DNA from 3 places in the Neorhizobium fuzhouense genome. Region 2 is predicted to be linked to each of the others. Evidence: predicted binding sites of a transcription regulator. Region 2 holds the regulator's gene; each other region holds the start of a gene.
The links. Region 2 encodes LexA, which represses DNA repair genes until DNA is damaged. Its sites were predicted from a motif close to TGTTCNNNNTGTGTTCNG; they were not measured.
Positions count from the first base shown of each region.

Region 1: a site for LexA is predicted at 3,839-3,856, ahead of ACEXP3_RS04500 (ATP-dependent helicase). Genes of this name have one in related genera too.
Region 3: a site for LexA is predicted at 3,121-3,138, ahead of ACEXP3_RS12870 (YifB family Mg chelatase-like AAA ATPase). Genes of this name have one in related genera too.

Region 1 covers NZ_JBHFFP010000002.1:135,778-143,198, forward strand. Annotated here, with positions in the region: gene ACEXP3_RS04490 (efflux RND transporter permease subunit) at 1-2,420, opposite strand, end outside; gene ACEXP3_RS04495 (efflux RND transporter periplasmic adaptor subunit) at 2,417-3,616, opposite strand; gene ACEXP3_RS04500 (ATP-dependent helicase) at 3,899-6,499, shown strand; gene ACEXP3_RS04505 (amidohydrolase) at 6,563-7,421, shown strand, end outside.
Region 2 covers NZ_JBHFFP010000012.1:184,754-192,174, reverse strand. Annotated here, with positions in the region: gene gltA (citrate synthase) at 1-910, opposite strand, end outside; gene ACEXP3_RS20155 (ComEC/Rec2 family competence protein) at 1,225-3,885, shown strand; gene lexA (transcriptional repressor LexA) at 3,866-4,585, opposite strand; gene ACEXP3_RS20145 (VOC family protein) at 4,742-5,626, shown strand; gene kdsA (3-deoxy-8-phosphooctulonate synthase) at 5,629-6,474, shown strand; gene ACEXP3_RS20135 (methyl-accepting chemotaxis protein) at 6,541-7,421, opposite strand, start outside.
Region 3 covers NZ_JBHFFP010000006.1:146,480-153,900, forward strand. Annotated here, with positions in the region: gene ACEXP3_RS12860 (GNAT family N-acetyltransferase) at 1-666, shown strand, start outside; gene ACEXP3_RS12865 (LysE family translocator) at 781-1,392, shown strand; gene ACEXP3_RS12870 (YifB family Mg chelatase-like AAA ATPase) at 1,501-3,033, opposite strand; gene gshB (glutathione synthase) at 3,231-4,181, opposite strand; gene ACEXP3_RS12880 (YraN family protein) at 4,253-4,624, opposite strand; gene rsmI (16S rRNA (cytidine(1402)-2'-O)-methyltransferase) at 4,614-5,525, opposite strand; gene dnaN (DNA polymerase III subunit beta) at 5,784-6,902, shown strand; gene pmtA (phospholipid N-methyltransferase PmtA) at 7,023-7,421, shown strand, end outside.

The DNA.
Region 1 (7,421 bases), on a different contig from region 2:
GCAAGCTGCTGCTCGCGGTTGAGGCGCGGCGAAACGGCACCTTCCTTCAGGCTGGCAATGGTCGACATCGGAACGACCTTGCCGTCTCCGGTGCGCAGGAACACGTTTTCCAGATCGGTCGGATCGTTGATCGGCTGCATGGAGGACACGAGCTTCACCGGCAGCGCCTCGCCATCAACGAAGACGTCAACGATGGAGCGGCCTTCCAGCAGCGCCTGCATGGAGGTGGAAAGCCCGGTAATATCGATCCCGAGATCGGATGCCCGTTCACGGTCGATGGACACGGAAAGCTGCGCCTGGGTGGGCTCGTTGTCGAGGCGCGGGGTGACGAAGGAGGAGCTTTTCTCCATGGCCTGCACCAGCTGGATGGCCGCCGCCGTCAGGCTTTGATGATCGGCACCGACCAGCGCCACCTGCAGCCCGCTGCCGGCGCCACGAATGCGCAGGCTGTTCGACTGGATCGCAAAGCCGCGCAACGCCGGCACGCGGGCGGCCGCTGCGGTAATGTCGCTCGCGATCTCGTCCTGGCTGCGGCTGCGCTCCTCCCAGGGCGCCAGCGTGATCACCATGAAACCGGTATTGGACGAGCCGCCCATGCCGGAAATGGAATAGAGGTTGCGGATATCGCCCTGATCGATCAGCGGCTTCAGGTTTTCCTCCACCCGCTGCAACTGGTCCTGCGTATATTCCAGGCTGACGCCCTGCGGCGCCGTCGCCCGCAGCATGATCATGGAGCGGTCTTCGCGCGGCGTAAGTTCGCTGGTCACAAGACCGAAGGCGACATAGGCCGCGCCCATGATGACGACGCAGACGGCGATCACCACCACCGGCGCATTGAAAGAGAACTGCAACGTGCGGGCATAGGTTGCCGCAAAGAGATTGCCGAAACCGGAGAGGAGGCCCTTCGGCTCCACCATCGGTTTTGTCAGCATGCGCGAGGCGAGCATCGGGCAGAGTGTGAGGGCCGTGATCGAGGAGAGACCGACAGCAAGCGCCAGCACGAAGCCGAACTCGCGGAACAGGCCGCCCAGCTGACCCGGCAGGAAGGACAGCGGAATGAAGACGGCGGCCAGCGTGGCGGTCGTTGCCAGAACGGCGAAGAACACTTCCTGGGTGCCGAGAATGGCTGCGGCACGCGGCCCGAGCCCCTGCGCCCGGCGCCGCACGATGTTTTCCAGCACAACGATCGCATCGTCCACCACAAGGCCGGTGGCGAGCACGATGGCAAGCAGCGTCAGGATGTTGATGGAAAAGCCGACGAGATAGATCGCCGCAAGCGTGCCGATCAGCGCGACCGGCATGGTCAGCGCCGGGATGAGCGTCGCCCGCCAGTCGCGCAGGAAGAGATAGAGCACGGCAACCACGATAAGGGCCGAAAGTCCGAGTGCCAGTTCCACTTCGTGCAGCGCGCCGCGAATGAAGGTTGCATCGTCGGAGGTAATGACGATTCGCGTGCCCGCGGGCATCGCCGCTTGCAGGTCGGCCACCGCTGCGGCCACGCCGGTCGAGATGTTCAGCGTATTGGACTGGGCCTGACGGATGATGCCGAGGCCGACGCCCTGCACGCCATTGGAGCGCAGCGTCGTCGTGCCGTCATCCGGGCCGAGCGTGACGCCTGCCACATCGCGCAGGCGGATATTGTCCTTGATCAGAACATTTTCGAAATCGGCCGGCGTCGACAGATTGGCCGTCGCGCGCACGACGATATCCTGCGTGCGGCTGGTCAGCGATCCGGCCGGCACGTCGAGCGCGGCACTGGCCAGCGCATTGGAGACATCGGCAACCGTCAGCCCGCGGCTGGCAAGGGCTGCCTGGTTGATATCGACGCGAAAGATCTTTTCCTGGTCGCCGTAGAGCTCGACATCGGCGACACCTTCGACGGCAGCCAGCCGGTCGCTGATCTCGTTGTCCACGAGAAGCGTCAGGTCTTCCATGGAGAGCGTGGACGAGGTGACGGCAAGGCGCATGATCGGCTGCGAATCGGAATCGGCCTTCACGATGCGCGGATCGTCGGCGCTTTCCGGAAGCTGGCCGGCAACGCGGCCGATCGCATCGCGCACGTCGTTGGCCGCGACCGCCAGATCCACCGTATCGGAAAACTCCATCGTCACGCGGCTTGCGCCGAACTGCGATTCCGACGACAGCGCCTTCAACCCGGACACGCGCGCCACCGCCCCTTCGATCACCTGGGTCAGTTCCTGGTCGACGGTCTGCGGCGAGGCGCCGTCATAGGTGGTGCGCACGGTAATCACCGGCTGGTCGACATCGGGCAGTTCGCGCACCTCGACGCCGACAAGCGCGGCAAGGCCGGCCACCACGATCAGCGTGTTGATCACGGCGGCCAGAATGGGCCGTCTGACGAAAAGGGCAGTGAACGTCGATTTGGCGTTCTCGATCTTCAAGTCGGAATTCTCGCTCATTGACGCGCCACCTCTTCAGGCTTTTCGCCGACGCTTTCCATGCGCACCGGCTGGCCTTCGCGCACGCGCTGCAGGCCTTCCACGACGATCCGGTCATCCGGCTTCAGATCGGCCTTGACGAGGACCGTATCGGCGTTGCGCTGAATGATGCCGACGCGCACCTTGAAGGCCTTGTTGTCGGCGATCTTCCAGACATAGGCGCCTTCGGCATCCCACTGCACGGACAGCGGATCGACGGCAGGAAATGTCTCGCCCTCGAAGCGCATGGACACTGCAAAAGACATGCCGGCCCGCAAAACGTCGGACCGGTTGTCGATGCGGGCGCGCACGCGGATCGTGCGGCTTGCGGCATCGACCCGGTTGTCGATGCTTTCGACCTTGCCGGCAAAGCTTTCGCCCGGACGGCTGATCGAACTTGCCTCGACCGCCATTCCCGGTCCAATGGCGGTGACGAACCGTTCCGGTGCCCAGAAGTCCACGAGAATTTCAGAGCGATCGTCCAGCGTGACGATGCTGGTCTGGGTGGTGACGTTGTCGCCAAGGTTGATGGCGACGATGCCCGCAATACCGTCGATCGGGGCGAGGATAGCCCGGCGGCGCAGGTTGAATTCGGCTGTGCTGACGGCAAGCTTTGCCGCTTCCTCGGCAATCTGCGCGTCGAGAACATCGAGCCGGGCAACCGATTGCAGGTTGCGATAGGAGCTGGATTTTTCCACGGCGCTGCGCAACGCGACACGCGCCTTTTCGAGTTCGATCTTCTGTTCCTCGTCATCGAGACGCGCCAGCACATCGCCCTTCTTCACCGGCTTGCCGGAGGAAACCAGGATCTCGTTGATCGTACCTGCCGTCTGCGGCATGACGACGACGGACTGGATAGCCATGCCGCTGCCGATGGCGTTCAGGCGATCGTTGACCTTGTCGACGACAACCGGCCGGGTCACGACCAGGGTTGCCCTCTGCCCGCCCTGTCCGCGGCCGCCCTGCCCTGCCGCAGCGCCCGCCCCGCGCGCCGGCTGCGCGCCAGCGCCTGGCGTCTTTTCCGATCCGGCAACAGCCGGCTGCACGAGGGCGACGGCCTGTTGCGGCACGCCGATCCGCACAAGCGCATGGCCTGCATCGGGGCTGACGACCAGCCACAGACAGAGGCCTGCCAGCAGCAGGACAAGACTGAGGAGCAATTGCTTCCAGATGCGCATTCGGCACTCCGATGGGGGAAGACGATATATATCGAGCCAAAGTATCACGTTTAGCAAGATCTTACGCAATGCCGGATTGCCAACCTTGCCGAATTGTAACCTGACGTATCTTCACGGCAGCGTGATGACGAAGGCCGCCGCGTCTGAGGGCACCTCCTCTCCGCCGGCACCGCCGCTTTGCCTGCGCAAAACATCGGCGACTGCCCGTCTTTGCGCCGCATCTGGAATAAAAGCAGAACATGCACTATGGCCTTGTCCGGCGCAAACCACTAGATTGACCATATGACGAACAGCTTCGACGATATTCCGTTCTTTGACGAGGAACCGGATCACGCTCCCAAAAAAGGCCGCGCGCCCGGCACGGCCGGCGCCCACCCATTGGAACCGCCCTTTCCGGACACGTCTCTGACGGGAAACCGCGCGGCACGGTCTGCCGATGATGAGGGTTTTGCGCCCGGTAGTCCCTCCACGGGCGTGCCGCCCACGGGCGTGCAGGCAGCCGGTGGCCTTGGCCTTGCCGCGCGCGCCATGGCGGCGCGCGACCAGCACCGCGCGCCCGACTATCTCTCCGGCCTCAACCCGGAACAGCGCGATGCGGTGGAAAGCATGGATGGCCCTGTCCTCGTGCTGGCCGGCGCCGGCACCGGCAAGACGCGGGTTCTGACGACACGAATCGCCCATATCCTCGCCACCAATCGCGCCTATCCGAGCCAGATTCTGGCCGTCACCTTCACCAACAAGGCCGCGCGCGAGATGAAGGAGCGCATCGGCGTGCTGGTCGGCGGCGCCGTCGAGGGCATGCCGTGGCTCGGCACGTTCCACTCGATCGGCGTCAAGATCCTCCGCCGCCATGCGGAACTGGCCGGTCTCCGCTCTGATTTCTCCATTCTCGATACCGATGACGTCATCCGGCTGATCAAGCAGCTGATCCAGGCCGAAGGCCTTGACGACAAGCGCTGGCCCGCCCGCCAGTTTGCCGGCATGATCGACACCTGGAAGAACAAGGGCCTGACCCCGAAGGACATTCCCGAGGGCGATGCGCGCGCCTTTGCCAACGGCAAGGGCCGTGAGCTGTATGCCGCCTATCAACTCCGGCTGAAGACGCTGAACGCCTGCGATTTCGGCGACCTCCTGCTGCATCCGATCGACATTTTCCGCCGCAACCCGGATATCCTGCGCGAGTACCACCAGAAATTCCGCTATATTCTGGTGGACGAGTATCAGGACACCAACACGGCGCAGTATATGTGGCTGCGGCTTCTGGCCCAGCGCCCGAAGGACGTGCCGCAAAACGTCTGCTGCGTGGGTGACGACGACCAGTCGATCTATGGCTGGCGCGGCGCGGAAGTGGACAATATCCTGAGATTCGAAAAGGATTTTCTCGGCGCCAAGGTCATCCGGCTGGAGCGCAACTATCGCTCGACCGAACATATTCTGGGAGCTGCCGGCCACCTGATTGCCCATAACGAAGGGCGTCTCGGCAAGACGCTGTTCACCGAACGCACCGACCCCGATGACGACAAGGTGATCGTTCACGCCGGCTGGGATTCGGAAGAGGAAGCCCGCGCCGTCGGCGAAGAGATCGAACAGCTGCAACGCTCCGGCCATGCGCTGAACGACATGGCCATCCTCGTCCGTGCCTCTTTCCAGATGCGCGAATTCGAAGACCGGTTTGTCACGCTCGGCCTCAACTACCGCGTCATCGGCGGCCCGCGCTTTTACGAGCGGCTCGAAATCCGCGATGCCATGGCCTATTTCCGCCTCGTCTGTCAGCCGGCCGATGATCTGGCCTTCGAGCGCATCATCAATACGCCGAAGCGCGGCCTTGGCGATTCTACCGTGCGCAACCTGCATGATTATGCCCGCGCCCGCGACATACCCATGCTGTCTGCCGCAGCCGACATGATCGAGACGGATGAGCTGAAACCGAAGCCCCGCAAGGCGCTGTTCGATGTGGTTCAGAGCTTTGCCCGCTGGAGCGAGCGGCTGGAAGATACGCCGCATATCGAGCTTGCCGAACAGATCCTTGAAGAGTCGGGCTATACCGACATGTGGAAGAACGACAAATCCGCCGAAGCGCCCGGCCGTCTCGACAACCTGAAGGAACTCATCCGTTCGATGGAAGCGTTCGAGAGCATGCGCGGATTTCTCGAGCATGTCTCGCTGGTCATGGATGTCGAGCAGAACGAAAACCTCGATGCCGTCTCCATCATGACCCTGCATTCGGCCAAGGGACTGGAATTCGAAACCGTGTTCCTGCCCGGCTGGGAAGAAGGCCTGTTTCCGCACCAGCGCTCGCTGGACGAAGGTGGCCGCTCGGGGCTGGAGGAGGAACGGCGGCTGGCCTATGTTGGCATCACCCGCGCCAAGCGCCGCTGCCACATCTGGTTCGTCTCCAACCGGCGGATCCATGGACTCTGGCAATCCACCGTGCATTCACGCTTCATAGACGAGCTGCCGGCTGCCCATGTCGACGTGGCTGCCGCCGATACCGGCTATGGGGGCTATGGCGGGCGTGGCGGTTATGGCCAGTCGCGCTTCGACAAGACCGAGCCGTTCCAGAACTCCTATTCGACGCCCGGATGGAAGCGCGCCCAGGCCAACAAGACCGACGCCACCCGCGACAACTGGGGCAGCCGCTCCGGCCACGCGGTGGAGCGCATTGGCTACGGCGAAAGCGGGCCGAAGGCGCGCACCATCGATGGCGAACTGGTGGCAAAGTCGGTGGCCGACACACCGTCGAAGTTCAAGACCGGCGACCGCGTGTTTCACATCAAGTTCGGCAACGGGCATGTGGCCGCGATCGAAGGCAACAAGCTGACGATCGATTTCGACCGCGCGGGCCAGAAGCGGGTGCTGGATGGCTTCGTGGAGAAGGTGTGACGCCATTTCCTTTATCAAGCCGACAACCCACCTGATCCCGTTCCGCAACGACAGGAGCCCCGCATGACCCTTGCCGCGCGCGATCTTGAAGCCCTCAGCCTCTGGCGTCGCCATCTCCATGCGATGCCGGAGGTGTCCGGCGAGGAACATGGGACGGCGGCGGAAGTGGTACGGTTTCTTGCGCAGACATCCCCGGATGAGATCGTCACCGGTCTTGGTGGCACCGGCGTTGCGGCCGTGTTCAACGGGGAAAAGCCCGGGCCGACCGTGATGTTTCGCGCCGAGCTGGATGGACTGCCGATCGCCGAATTGTCGCATGATCTGCCCTATCGGTCGCGGATCGACGGCAAGGGACATATGTGCGGCCATGACGGGCACATGGCAACGCTTGCCGGTCTGGCGTTTGCCCTCGCTGAGAGGCGTCCCGCCACAGGCCGGGTCATTCTTCTCTTTCAGCCGGCCGAAGAAACCGGGGCCGGCGCCGCTGACGTGCTGGCGGACGAGGCATTCAAGCGCCTGGCGCCCGATTATACGTTTTCGCTGCACAACATGCCAGGCATTCCTTTCGGCCTGAGCTGGATCAAGCCGGGTGCGGCCAACTGCGCCTCCTGCGGGCTGAAAATCCGCCTGACGGGCAAGACCGCCCACGCCTCCATGCCCGAAACCGGTGTCTCGCCGGCCAAGGCGATTGCCTCCCTCATTCCGGCGCTGACGGATCTGCGGCGCGGCACGATCCAGGGCGGGGATCTGGTGCTTGCCACCGTCACCCATGTCGCGCTCGGCGAACCGGCCTTCGGCATTGCGCCCGGCGAGGCCGAGCTTTGGGTGACGCTGCGCACGGTGAACGACGACCAGATGGCGGCGTTGCAAGAGCGTGCCGAAGCCCTTGGCCGGGGTGCCGCGGCTGAAGGCGGTCTTGCCG
Region 2 (7,421 bases):
AGCCCATCAGGCGGAACGGATCGTTCTTGTCCTTGGCGCGGGCGATGTATTCCGGGATACGGTCCGGCGTGCCGATTTCCATCAGCATGTTGAGAGCCGCTTCGTTGGCGCCGCCGTGAGCCGGGCCCCAGAGGCAGGCAATGCCGGCCGCGATGCAGGCGAACGGATTGGCACCGGAGGAACCGGCCAGACGCACCGTGGAGGTGGACGCGTTCTGCTCGTGATCAGCATGCAGGATGAAGATGCGGTCCATGGCGCGCGCCAGAACCGGGTTCACCTTGTACTCTTCACACGGCACGGCAAAACACATGCGCAGGAAGTTCGATGCGTAATCGAGATTGTTCTGCGGATACACGAAGGGCTGGCCGATGTGGTACTTGTAGGCCATTGCCGCGATCGTCGGCATCTTGGCGATCATGCGCAGCGAGGCGACCATGCGCTGGTGCGGATCGGTGATGTCGGTCGAGTCGTGATAGAAGGCCGACAGCGCGCCGACCGTGCCGACCATGACGGCCATCGGATGGGCATCGCGGCGGAAGCCGGTAAAGAAGCGGCTCATCTGCTCGTGCACCATGGTATGGTGCGTGACGCGATGATCGAAATCCTTCTTCTGGGCTGCTGTCGGCAGTTCGCCGTACAGCAGAAGATAGCAGGTTTCCAGGAAGTCGCCGTGTTCGGCGAGTTGCTCGATCGGGTAACCACGATGCAAGAGAATGCCTTCGTCGCCGTCGATGAAGGTGATCTTGGATTCGCAGGATGCGGTCGAGGTGAAACCCGGGTCGTAGGTGAAGGCACCGGTGTTCTTGTAGAGTGCGCCGATGTCGATCACGTCCGGCCCGATCGTTCCCTTCTTGACCTGAAGGTCGACCGTTTTATCTCCCAATCCCAGATGTGCGCTTGTGTCCGTCATACTGATCCTCCGATGGGCGGAATGGCGCAAAACGCGCCAGATGAGTGAAGCCTCTGAAAGTAGCTATATGATCTAAAGCGTGCTGCCAAGCGCTTGGCGCGGGTAATTGTGCAGCGCGAAAACCAACGGCATACGACAGCTTCGCGGCCAGGCAAGACCACATTCCGGCAGCGGGCCGGCAGCAGGCTCGATTAAATCGATCCAATCAGGGCGGGCGGTCAATCGCGGCCGAAAGCTGCGATTGACCGGGCGAGTTAAACAGGTGCAGGTTGTGTTTCGGTTAAGGTGGATGACCCGATTTCCGAGGAGGCGCGGTGGCGCAGGCGGACATCCCGGCAGGCGAATCGGTGCGCGAGACGATGGCGTTTTCGCGCAGTCTCCGGCTGCCCGTGAGAGCCTTCGAATCCCTTCCTCTCCCGTCCATTCAACACAACCGGGATCTCGACGCGACGGTTCTAGACGCACGCGAAAGTGATCGCGCGCCCTGGCCTGCGAAGGTGGCGGCATGGTGCGCGGAAGAGGAGGCGCATGGGCGCGCCTTCCTGTTTCTCCCGGTGTTTCTGGGGCTTGGCGCCATCCTCTGGCTGACGTCTCCCACGACGCCATCCACCGTTCCCGCCTTCTGCGCCCTGCCGCTGATCCTTGCTGCTGTCTTGCTGGCAAGGGCGGGCCGGCGGGTCATGTCCTGCTGGCTGCTGGTTCCAGGGTTGATCTGTGCGGGTGCGGCCCTTGCCGAGATCGAAAGCCTGCGCAACTCGACCATCCTCCTTGACGCGCCCATGACCACACAGATCGAAGGCATCGTCGAAAAACGCGAGGCGGCCGCCAGCGGGCGCTGGCGCTATACGGTGCGCCTCGTCTCCACTGCCGCGCCGGTGATTGCCCGCCCGCCGGAGCGCGCGGTGATCCTCTCCCGCGCTGCACACAGACCGTTCGAGACCGGTGACCGCATCGCCGGCAAGGTGCGGCTGTCGCCCCCCTCGGGCCCCGCCCTTCCGGGGCTTGCCGATTTCGCCTTCTCTGCCTATTTTCAAGGCACCGGCGCCGTGGGCTATTTCTATGGCCCGCCGCAGAGGCTTGGAAGCGACATCACGCAAAGCTGGACGACCACCCTCATCGGCAAGCTGTTTGAGCTGCGCAGCGACATCGGCACTCGCATTCGCGCGCTCGTGCCCGGAGACGCCGGTGCGTTTGCCGCAGCCATCGTGACCGACGAGCGCCGCGCCATCTCCGACAAGACCGTCGAGGCGCTGCGGGTGGCGGGCCTCGCGCATATCATTGCCATATCCGGGCTCAACATGGCGCTTGCCGCCGGTATCTTCTTTGTCGGCGCGCGACTGCTGCTCAGCGCATTTTCCGGTCTTGCCCAGGAGGTGGCGATCAAGAAGATCGCCGCCCTTGGCGCAATCGCCATGGTGACGGCCTATTACCTCATCTCCGGCTTTGGCGTGTCGGCCGAACGCGCCTATGTGATGATGGTGATCATGCTGGCCTCCGTGCTGTTCGACCGTCCGTCGATCAGCCTGCACAATGTGGCGCTTTCGGCCGTGGTGATTCTGGTGCTGACACCTTCGGCGGTGCTTGGCCCGAGTTTCCAGATGTCGTTTTCCGCAACAGTCGCGCTGGTGGCGGGCTACGCCGCCTGGTCACGTTTCCGGGGCGACCAGCACAATCCGCTCACCGCCCGCCGGCCGCCGGTGCTTGCCGTCACCGCTGCCGTATCGGGCATGGTGGCAGGGGTGGTGATGACGTCGCTCATCGGATCGCTCTCCACCTCGATCTACTCGATCTCCCATTTCCATCGCATCGCAACCTACGGCCTTGCCGGCAACCTCGCGGCCATGCCGGTGATCTCGCTGATCGTCATGCCGGCCGGCATGCTGGGCATGCTGATGATGCCGTTCGGACTGGAGGCTCCGTTCATCAAGATCATGGGCTATGGCGTGCAGCTGGTCATTGCCATTGCAGAAACGGTGGCGGGCTGGGGCGGCGATGCGGCTGTCGGGCGCCAGAGCGTCTGGCTGCTTCCTCTTGCGTCGATTGGCTTTCTCCTCCTCGTTCTCCTGCGCACCCGATTGAAGCTGGTCGGTGCGGCGATTATGGCCGTAGCACTGACCGTCTCTTTCTGGCCCAGAGGTGCAGCGCGTCCCGACCTCCTGGTGTCCGACGATGCGACCCTCGTGGCCCTCGTCGAGGAGAATGAGGCGGCCGTCAGCCGCCGCACGCCACCCGAATTCATCTATCGCCAGTGGCAAAATGCCTTGATGATCGACAAGACCCTGCATCCCATCATGGCGAAATCCACCGCCGGACTGTTCCCGGCATCATCCGACCTATCCCCTAAGCCACCGATGCGGCCGCTTGCAGGCCCGAAAGGCAGCCCACCGAAAGCATCGGCCGAGGACCGTGAAGACCGAACGCCCGCAGCCGGCGCCATCGACCTGCTCGCCGAAGACATCCCGCCGCCGGAACCGCCGGCGCGCGACGGCCGTGCGCCAGACAATATCGACAATCCAGACAATCAAGCGCGGGCGCTCAGCACGCAGGAACGGCGCGAGGCGGCAGTGGCGATGGCCGATGCATTCCGCACCGCGCCGGCTGGCCGATTCGCCTGCCTCGCCCGGGTCGGCTGCTTTGCCCGCTCCGCGGAAAAGATCCGCATTGCGGTGATCGAGGATGCCCGCTATGCCGGAACCGCCTGCGACACCTCCGACATCGTCATTGCCGCCCGCGCCCGTTTCGAAACCTGCCGCTCCGGCGCGCTGATGCTGACGGAAAAGACGCTCCGCAAGACGGGTGCCCTGGAAATCCGCTTTGCGCAGAGCGCCACGCGCGCCAACTGGACGGCAACAGCCGCCAATGTCGGCCATTCACGCCCGTGGAGCCTGCACCGCAGCTACGACTGGAAGACGCGCCGTTTCGACGACACGCTCCCGCAACCAGTCTCCGCCCTGCTTAATGGTAGCGACGGATAAGACCGACCAGCTTGCCCTGGATCTTGACCCGGTCTGGACCAAAAATACGGGTCTCATAGGCAGGGTTTGCCGCCTCAAGCGCAATCGAGGCACCCTTGCGACGAAACCGCTTCAGCGTGGCTTCCTCGTCATCGACCAGCGCCACGACGATGTCGCCGGGCGTTGCCGTACTGCCGTTGCGGATGATGACGGTATCGCCGTCGAGAATGCCTGCCTCGATCATCGAATCGCCCTTGACCTCCAGCGCGTAATGTTCGCCGGTGCCCAGCATTTCGATCGGCACGCTGATGGCATGCGTATTGTTCTGGATGGCCGAGATCGGCACGCCGGCTGCGATGCGCCCCATGACGGGAACGGTGGCAGAACCGCTATACTCTTCCACCGGCGGCGCGGGCGGGGCAGGGCGCGCGGCCGGCGTCTTGCCAAGGCTGCCTTCGATGACGCTCGGCGAAAAGCCGCGACGCGGCTGGGCCGGCGGTACATAGGATTCCGGCAGCTTGATCACCTCGAGCGCCCGCGCCCGGTTCGGCAACCGCCGAATGAAGCCACGCTCCTCAAGCGCCGTGATCAGCCGGTGAATGCCCGATTTCGAGGCGAGATCGAGCGCATCCTTCATCTCGTCGAAGGAGGGGGGCACGCCCGCTTCCTTCATTCGTTCGTGAATGAACAGGAGCAGTTCCTGCTGTTTGCGTGTGAGCATGAAGACAACCTCGAAGGGAAACAAATCCAGAACGAACACTATATGTTCCACATGTGTTCCGCAAGCCCTGAAAAGTCGGTGAAAACGCAGTCTGGGCGCGGTTTGTCGCAGCATGCAGCGAGCGCTAAGCTCGCCTCGATCTATCCGGAGAGAATCATGCCGCGTCTTATCGATCATCTTGTCCTGCCGGTCTCCTCGCTTGTCATCGCCCGCGCGCGGCTGGAGCGACTGGGCTTCACCGTGGCCCCCGATGCCGTCCACCCGTTCGGCACGCAGAACGCCTGCGTCTTTCTGGCGGACGGCACCTATCTCGAGCCACTGTCCGTCGCAGATCCGGTCAAGGCAGCGGAAGCAGCTGCGCAGGGCAACGAGTTTACCCGACGCGACCGCATCTTCCGCGACGCGGTGGGCGAGGACGGGTTCTCCGCCCTGGTGGTATCGTCACAGGATGCCGTGGCCGACCGCGCGCGGTTTGCACCGGCGGGCATCGACGGCGGCGATCTGCTCGAGTTTTCCCGCGGCGCGCGCACGGCAGACGGACGGGACGTGGTCGCAAGTTTTCGCCTTGCCTTTGCCGAAACGGCGTCGAAAGCCTTCTTCCTGTTTGCCTGCGAGCGGCTGAACCCGCTGCCGGCAGACCGGGCGCATCTGGAGCGGCATGCCAACGCCGTACTTGGCCTTCGCGGCCTGCTGCTCGTCGCCGAGCGGCCGAAGGCCGTGCAAGCCGTTCTGGAAACCATAATGGATGCAGCGGCACGACCGGCCGAGCGTGGTTTCCGGATCGAGGCCCAGAACGGCTTTGTGTCTGTCGAGCAGCCTCGGGCCGTCGAAGTGCATCTGGGCAGCGCGGCCGCTTATGTCGCGGGCACGACGGAGGTCGCAGAGCCTCTGCAGGGCGCTGCTCTCATCTTTGCCACGGGGGATCTTGCCGTGACAGCGCAATGGCTTGCTGATAAGGACGTGGCTTTCGAGAAGAGTGGCACGCGCATTGTCGTTGCCGCAGCCCCCGGTCAGGGTGCTGCCTTCGTATTTGAGGAGTGATCATGGCCGTCACAGCCAATCCAGAGGTTTCCGTCGGCGAGGGCTCGGCCCGCGTCGTATTTTCCAACACCGGCCACCTGTCGCTGATTGCCGGTCCCTGCCAGATGGAAAGCCGCGATCACGCCTTCATGATGGCCGGCGCCATCAAGGAGATCTGCGACGAACTGGGCCTCGGCCTTGTCTACAAATCCTCGTTCGACAAGGCCAATCGCACGTCGATTGCCGGCAAGCGCGGCATCGGCCTTGATGCCGCCATGGAGATTTTCGCCGACCTCAAGAAGGAATACGGCTTTCCGGTGCTGACGGACATCCACACCGAAGAACAGTGCGCGGTGGTTGCCGAGACGGTGGATATTCTCCAGATCCCGGCATTTCTGTGCCGCCAGACCGATCTTCTGGTGGCTGCGGCCAAGACGGGGCGCGTGGTGAATGTCAAGAAGGGCCAGTTCCTGGCGCCCTGGGACATGAAGAACGTACTGGCGAAGTTCACCGAAAGCGGCAACCCGAATGTGCTGTTGTGCGAACGCGGTGCCTCCTTCGGCTATAACACGCTGGTCTCCGACATGCGCTCGCTGCCCATCATGGCATCGCTCGGCGCACCGGTCATCTTCGATGCGACGCATTCGGTGCAGCAGCCGGGCGGGCAGGGCGGCTCGACCGGCGGTCAGCGCGAATTCGTCGAAACGCTGGCGCGGGCAGCCGTTGCGGTCGGCGTCGCCGGCGTTTTCATTGAAACCCACGAAGATCCGGACAATGCCCCGTCGGATGGACCCAACATGGTGCACCTGAAGAACCTGAAGGGGCTTCTGGAAAAGCTTCTCGCTCTCGACGCCGTTGCCAAATCCTGACGGATGAGACGGGGCGGCCCGATGCTCGCCCCGTCAACAATTCGCTCTTGTCCGGCCACCTCTGCCCTAAGAGGCCATCCGGCTGCGGCCTGTCTGCCTCTGGCCACCGACGTTGAAGCGGGCGAGATGCTGGCCAAGCCGTGCGGTGTGGCGATTGAGGTCCCCGCAGGCGGCACTGGTTTCTTCCGCCATCGCGGCGTTCTGCTGCGTCACTTGGTCCATCCGGTTGACCGCTTCACTGACTTCAGCGAGCGCATGCGCCTGTTCGCCGGCTGCCGAAACAATGTTGCCGATGAGGTCGTTGACCGACTGGATCTGCTGCTCGATGTCGCCCAGGGACTGGCCGGTGCGGTGCACCAGAGCCACCCCGGCATCCACCTGTTTTGACGAAGTATCGATCAACTGGCGGATTTCCCGGGAAGCGCCGGCGGAACGGCCGGCCAGTTCGCGCACTTCCTGCGCTACCACGGCAAAGCCCTTGCCCGCTTCCCCGGCGCGCGCTGCCTCGACACCGGCATTCAGCGCCAGAAGGTTGGTCTGGAACGCGATCTCGTCGATCACGCTGATGATCTGGCGGATCTGGTTCGACGAATCTTCGATTCTTGCCATGGCATCGACGGCTTCCCGCACAACCAGATTGGAGTTTTCGGCGCTTGCACGGGTGCCGGACATGCGTTTGCTGGCTTCGCGCGCGCGGTCGGTCGTGGTGCGAACGGTGGTGGTAATTTCGGCAAGCGCCGATGCCGCCTGCTCCAGCGAGGAGGCCTGCGATTCGGTGCGCCTCGACAGGTCGTCGGTGCCATGGGCGATGCTGAGGGCGCCGGTTTCAACGGACCGCATGGCATCGCCGATTTCAATCATCGCGTCTTCAAGCGTTTGCAGGCTGCCGTTGAATTCCTGCCGCAGCTTTTCATAGTCGCTGGCAAAGGGAGTTGAGAGGCGGTTGG
Region 3 (7,421 bases), on a different contig from region 2:
TCCGGCGCGGTACGCCCCGCATGGCGCGACCGCGGCCTGTTCCGGCAGCTCATGGACATCACCTTCGACCGCTGCCGCGCCGCCGGCTATGAGGCAATGGTGCTGACGACCCGGCATCCCGGCCTCTACGAGCCCTACGGCTTCAAAACCCTGCCGCAGGCGCGCTTTTTTTGCCCCACTCCGTCACGGCCAGTCTCTGCACGGGTTGCGTCGACCACATATCCACGCGCACGCCAGCTCGATATCCGCGATGCCTCAGATCTTGCCCTCCTCCGCAAAGCCCTTGCGGACCGCACGCCGGTCTCAAAAAATTTCGCCGTGCTCGATCAGTCCCACATGTTCCTGCTCAACGCCTGGCTTTCTCCCTCCGTTTCCCTGCACTGGCTCGAACACGCAAACTGCATCGTGGCTACGGATGTATCATCGCCCGACCGCCTGTCGCTCCTCGATGTCATCGCAAGCGAGATGCCGACGCTGAGCCGGCTTCAAGCCGCCCTCGCCCCGACGGCCGTTGAGGTGGAGGTCCATTTTCCGCCGGATCTCCTGTCGATCGACGGCGGCTTTGCAACAACAGCTGCCGACGACGGGCTTGCACTGATGATGTGGCACCGCGACGGCATGTTTCCCACGGGCCCGGTGCGGCTTTCACCCATGGCCGATTTCTGATCGGATTCTCCTTCGTCTCCCGCTGGCTTCCCTGAAATTGATGGCGCCTTGCGGCCAGAAGCCGGTTTTCCAATGCGCGATGTTGGAGTATTGGCTTTTCCAGCGGAGGAACCCATGACCATCACCACACTCATTGCCTATGCTGCTGCCCTCTTCATTGCCGCCGCCATTCCCGGGCCCGGCATGACGGCGATCGTCGCGCGCGCATTAGGCTCCGGCTTTCGCCCGACCTTCTTCATGGGGCTCGGCCTCATTCTCGGCGATCTCGTCTATCTTACCGCCGTCGTTCTGGGCCTTGCCATCGTCGCGCAGAATTTCACCACGCCCTTCCTCATCATCAAATATGCCGGCGCCGCCTACCTCATCTACATTGCCTTCAAGCTCTGGACCGCCGGCCTCCTGCCGCAGGAGATCGAGGCAAGGCGCGCCCCAAGCATCGGCCTTTCCTTCCTCTCCGGTCTGCTCGTGACACTCGGCAATCCGAAAACCATGCTGTTCTACGTGGCGCTGGTGCCGACGCTCATTCCGCTGCAGTCGATCGGCCCGAAAGATTATGCAGCGCTGGTCGGGCTGACCTTCGTCGTGCTGATGGCCGTGCTCATTCCCTATATCCTGCTTGCCTCCCGCGCCCGGCTTCTCCTCAAGAGACCGGCGGCGCTGACGGTTCTCAACCGGTCTGCCGCGAGCATCTTGGCCGGCACCGCCGCCTATATCGCTGCCCGCTGACGCCGCTCCGCCTCGGCCGAGGCTTCCCGCCGGTTCCCATACCCCCGCGGCCTCCTTCGTGCACACGTCGCCCGAGCGCATCGGACACGATGAGGGCAGCCGCGCCGTCTACGCCGCAGCCGTCAGCCGCTCGCCGGCAATCCGGTAGGAAATCGCTTCGGCCAGATGAATGCGCCCCACCCGCTCCTGCCCGTCGAGATCGGCAAGGGTGCGGGCAACCTTCAGCACCCGGTGATAGCCGCGCGCCGAAAATTTGAGCTTTTCCGCCGCATCGCGCAGAAGCTGCAGTCCGCCGGCATCCGGTTCGGCAAAGCCCTCGATCAGCGCTGTCGAGCAGCGGGCATTGGTGCCGATGGCCGGAAAGCCGGCCTTTGCAAAACGCTCGCGCTGGCGGTCTCTTGCTGCAGCAACCCTTGCCGCAACCGTTGCGCTGCTTTCCGCCGGGCGCGGGCGGATGAGGTCGGTGGCCGAAACCGAAGGCACGTCGATGCGGATGTCGATACGATCCATCAGCGGCCCGGAAATCCGGCTCTGGTAATCGCTGACGCAGCGCGGGCCACGGGCGCAAGCGTGCCCCGGTTCTCCCGCCATGCCGCAGCGGCACGGGTTCATCGCCGCCACCAGCTGGATGGCCGCCGGATAGGTGATCCGGTGATTGGCGCGAGCAATGACGCATTCGGCCGTTTCCAGCGGTTGGCGAAGCGCATCGAGCACCTGAGGAGAAAATTCGGGAAACTCGTCGAGAAACAACACGCCATGATGGGCAAGCGAGGCCTCACCGGGCTTTGCCCTTAGGCCACCACCGACAAGCGCTGCCATGGTGGCCGAGTGATGCGGCGTGCGAAACGGCCGCCGGTCCGAAAGCTTGCCGCCCGAAAGCTGGCCGGCAATCGAATGGATCATCGAGACCTCCAGCAGTTCCGCCGCCGAAAGCGGCGGCAGGATGGAGGGAAGCCTTGCCGCCAGCATGGATTTGCCCGAGCCGGGAGGCCCCACCATCAGGAGATTGTGGCCGCCGGCCGCAGCCACTTCCAGCGCCCGCTTGGCGCTTTCCTGCCCCTTGATGTCGGCGAGATCCGGCAGGTTGGCAGGGGCTGCCCGCACCGCCGGCTGCGGGCGCGACAGAACCTGCGTGCCGCGAAAATGGTTGGCCAGCGCAATCAGGCTGCGCGGCGCCAGGATATCGATGCCGCTGCCGGCCCAGGCCGCTTCCGCGCCGCTGTCGAAGGGGCAGATCAGGCCCTTATCCTGCGCATTGGCGCCGATGGCGGCCGGCAGCGCGCCGGCAACGGCCGCAAGCGTGCCATCCAGATTAAGCTCGCCCAGCACCACATAGCCGCCGAGCGCATCGGCCGGAATGGCGCCGAGAACCGCCATCAGGCCGAGCGCGATCGGCAGGTCGAAATGCGAACCTTCCTTCGGCAGGTCGGCCGGGGCAAGATTGATGGTGATCTTCTTCGGCGGCAGCGCAAGGCCGGAGGCATGAAGCGCTGCCTGCACCCGTTCCCGGCTTTCGGCCACCGCCTTGTCCGGCAGGCCAACGATATGCATTCCCAGCTTGCCGGGGCCGACCATGACCTGCACATCCACAGGCACGCCCTCTATGCCCTGGAACGCCACCGTGCTGACGCGCGCCACCATGCCCCTGCCCCTTTTTGCGCCCGCGTTCCACTCACTGAAGTTGTTGTGGCGCCTAAATACAATCAAACACAATCACGGGACTAAAACAAGAACATTCGCGGAACAATTTTATCCAGTTACTGTATTAGATTTTTCTGTATTTCCATAAACAGAACAAAGGAGAACAGGGGTGACGAGCACACGGGCGCGACGCAGCATCAGCCCCGCTTTTCTTCGATAGCGTCCCACAACAGAGCTGCAACATCGGCGCCGCCGAACTTCTTCACCTCGCGAATGCCGGTGGGCGAGGTAACGTTGATCTCCGTCATGAAGTCGCCGATGACATCGATGCCGACGAAGAGAAAACCGCGTTCGCGAAGGGCAGGCCCGATGCGGGCGCAGATCTCTTCTTCGCGGGGCGTCAGTTCGGTTGCTTCCGCCCGCCCGCCCACATGCATGTTGGAGCGCGCATCATGTTCGGCCGGCACGCGGTTGATGGCGCCGACGGGCTTGCCGTCGACGAGCAGGATGCGCTTGTCGCCCTTGCGCACCGCAGGCAGATAGCCCTGCGCGATAAAGGGTTCGCCGCGATACATCTGCGAGAACATTTCCAGGAGCGAGGTGAAATTGCGGTCGTCCCGGGCCGAATGGAAGACGCCGGCACCGCCATTGCCATAGAGCGGCTTCAGGATGATATCGCCGATCTCGTCGCGGAAGCGGGTGATTTCGCCGACATCGCGGGAGATCAGCGTCGGCGGCATCAGGTCGGCAAATTCGGTGACAAAGATCTTTTCCGGCGAATTGCGCACCCAGGCCGGATCGTTCACCACCAGCGTCTTCGGGTGCAGCCGCTCCAGCAGATGGGTCGAGGTGATATAGCCCATGTCGAAGGGCGGATCCTGGCGCAGATGAATGACATCCATCGTCGACAGATCGACGCGTTCGCGTTCGCCCAGCGTGAAATGGTTGCCCTTTTCGTCGCGCAGCGCCATCGGCTCGATGGCCGCGAAAATGCGGCCGTCGCGCATGGTCAGCCGGTCGGGCGTATAGTGGTAAAGCTCATAACCGCGCGCCTGCGCTTCCAGCGCGATGGCGAAGGTGGAATCACCCGCGATGTTGATGCTGGACACATGGTCCATCTGGAACGCGACTTTGCGGATCTTGGCCATACCCTGCCCCTTGTCAAATTGCCCGCCAGATGTAGGACGACGGCTCCTGGATGGCAACGGGCTTGCCCTCCTCAAAACGCATCCGGGAAATGGCGCGGCAACCGCCACGGCCTGATGGCAATGATATCATAGCGTTGCGACAGGCGGGCCGCATCGCTACGGCGCGAAAGCCAGAGGTCGCTGGCCGCCCTGATACGCTGTTGCGACAGCGAACCGACGGCATCCACGGCCGCGGTCTCCAGCCGCCTCGCCTTCACCTCGACGAACGCCACAAGGTCACCCTTGCGCGCCACGATGTCGATTTCGCCCAAGGGCGTGCGCACCCGAAGGGCAAGGATGCGGTATCCCTTGGCCATCAGGAACAGGGCGGCGAGATATTCCGAAAAGCGGCCGCGACGCTCGGCTTTTCGGCGCCTCCCCTGCGTGCCGCCCTTAGCCGCCATCTGCGTCCTTCAGTTCGATGAGGCGCTGGTAGAGATCCTTGCGTGACAGGCCGGTGAGACGCGCCGCTTCCGCAGCTGCCTTTGTGGCCGGCATGGAGAGCGCCAGTTCCCTCAGCATCACGTCGACATCGACGGCGGCTGGAATATCGTCATAGGCCGGCGGGCCGATGACGAGCACGATCTCGCCCTTTACCGTGCGCTCTTCGTCGTAATAGGCCGAGAGTTCGCCAAGCGTGCCGCGACGAAACTCTTCAAATGTCTTGGTGAGTTCCCGGCACACGCAGGCCGCCCGCGTCGGCCCCAGCACGTCGGCGGCAATCGCCAGCGTATCGCCGATGCGGTGCGGCGATTCAAAGAAGATCAGCGTGGCCGGAATTTTGGACAGTTCCGCCAGACGGTCGCGCCGGCCCTTGTCCTTCACCGGCAAAAACCCGGCAAACAGGAAGGCATCGGACGGCAGGCCGGAGCCGACAAGGGCTGCGAGCGGCGCCGAAGGTCCGGGGATCGGCACCACCCGGTAGCCCGCCTCGATCGCCATCTGCCCAAGCCGGTAGCCGGGATCGGAGACGAGTGGCGTGCCGGCATCCGAGACCAGCGCCACGGATTTGCCCGCCTCCAGCGCCGCGAGAAGCCGCGGCCCCGCCTCATTGGCATTGTGCTCGTGATAGGCATACGGGCGGTTGACGATGCCGAAGCGGTCGAGCAGCACGCGGGTCACGCGCGTATCCTCGCAGGCCAGCACATCGGCCCCGGCCAGCGTCTCCAGCGCCCGAAGCGTGATGTCGCCGAGATTGCCGATGGGGGTCGCCACCAGATAGAGCGCCGGCTCCAGCGGGCGTGCCGGCACTGCCACATTGGCCACCCGATAGGTGCGCCCCGAGGTATTTTCGTCTTCCGTCACGGTCTCATCAGGCCTTTCATTTTCAGGATGCCTTTATGCGGGACGCGCCTTCATTCAGCAAGCACGCGCCGCATCCTGCGGAAAGCTGTGAGCCGATGAGCCCCTGGCAGGAAATAAACCCCGCCGGACCCGGCCACCCCTTGCCTTTTCGTTAAAAACTCTGCCATTTTGCCCGTCCACATCGTCCGACCAGACTGCGGACAGAAATAACATGCCGGCTCCCCTTGCGAACCGGCACGGTCGAAAGCGGTAGCGTCCATGCGTATAACTCTTGAGCGGTCCAACCTCCTGAAGTCGCTGAACCATGTCCACCGGGTGGTGGAGCGGCGCAACACGATCCCGATCCTGTCGAACGTGCTGCTGAAGGCTTCCGGCAATGATCTGGCCCTGAAGGCGACCGACCTTGATCTGGAGATCACCGAGGAAGTGCCGGCCATGGTCGAACAGGCAGGCGCCACCACGGTGCCGGCGCATCTTCTGTATGAAATCGTGCGCAAGCTGCCGGATGGCGCCGAAGTCCGGCTTGCCACCAATCCGGATGGCGCCAGCATGACGGTGCAGTCCGGCCGCTCAAAATTTTCGCTGCAATGCCTGCCGGAATCGGATTTTCCGGATCTGACGGCCGGCACCTTCAGCCACGGCTTCAAGATCAAGGCGACCGATCTGAAGATGCTGATCGACCGCACGCAGTTTGCCATCTCGACCGAAGAGACGCGCTACTACCTGAACGGCATCTTCTTTCACACGATCGAGGCCGGCGGCGAACTGAAGCTGCGTGCCGTCGCCACCGACGGCCATCGCCTCGCCCGCGCCGATATCATCGCGCCCTCGGGCTCGGAAGGCATGCCCGGCATCATCATTCCGCGCAAGACCGTGGGTGAATTGCAGAAGCTCGTCGACAATCCGGAGACGGTCGTCACCGTGGAAGTGTCGGATGCCAAGATCCGCCTCACCATCGGTCAAATCGTGATGACGTCGAAGCTGATCGACGGCACGTTCCCCGATTACCAGCGCGTCATCCCGACCGGCAATGACAAGGAAATGCGCGTCGATTGCCAGAGCTTTACCCGCGCCGTAGACCGCGTCTCGACGATTTCCTCCGAGCGCGGCCGCGCCGTGAAACTGGCGCTCAGCGAGGGCCAGCTGCTGCTCACCGTAAACAATCCGGATTCGGGCAGTGCGACGGAAGAAGTCGCCGTCGGCTATGACAACGACGCGATGGAGATCGGCTTCAACGCCAAGTATCTGCTTGATATTACTGCACAGCTTTCCGGCGAGGATGCCATCTTCATGCTGGCCGACGCCGGTTCTCCGACACTGGTGCGCGATACCGCCGGAGATGACGCATTGTATGTTCTGATGCCCATGCGGGTATGATTTTGAAAGGGGCCGGTTCGCCGGTCCCTTTTTTTGCCGCATTTTGGATGCGACATTTTTTCATGAATTTGCGTCATCACGACGCGATCACGTGAGGCTTTGATGGCCGGGAGATCATGCATGGAGTTGCGCCTGAAAGAGCGGCTTGGCCGCAAATTCGATGAGGAAATTCGCTTCTTCAAGGGCTGGATGGACGGGCCGAAAAGCGTCGGCGCGATCCTTCCGACCTCCGGCGTCACGGCGCGGCGCATGGCAAGCGTCATTAACCCGCAATCGGGCCTTCCCGTGCTGGAGCTTGGACCCGGCACCGGCATCATCACCAAGGCCATCCTGCAAAAGGGCATTGCGCCGGAAAATCTCGTCTCGATCGAATTCTCGACGGATTTCTACCAGCACCTCACCCGGACGTTCCCGCGCGTGAATTTCATCAATGGCGATGCCTTCGATCTGGACAGAACGCTGGGGGATTTCCGCAACCGCCAGTTCGACGCGGTGATTTCCGCCATTCCGATGCTGAGC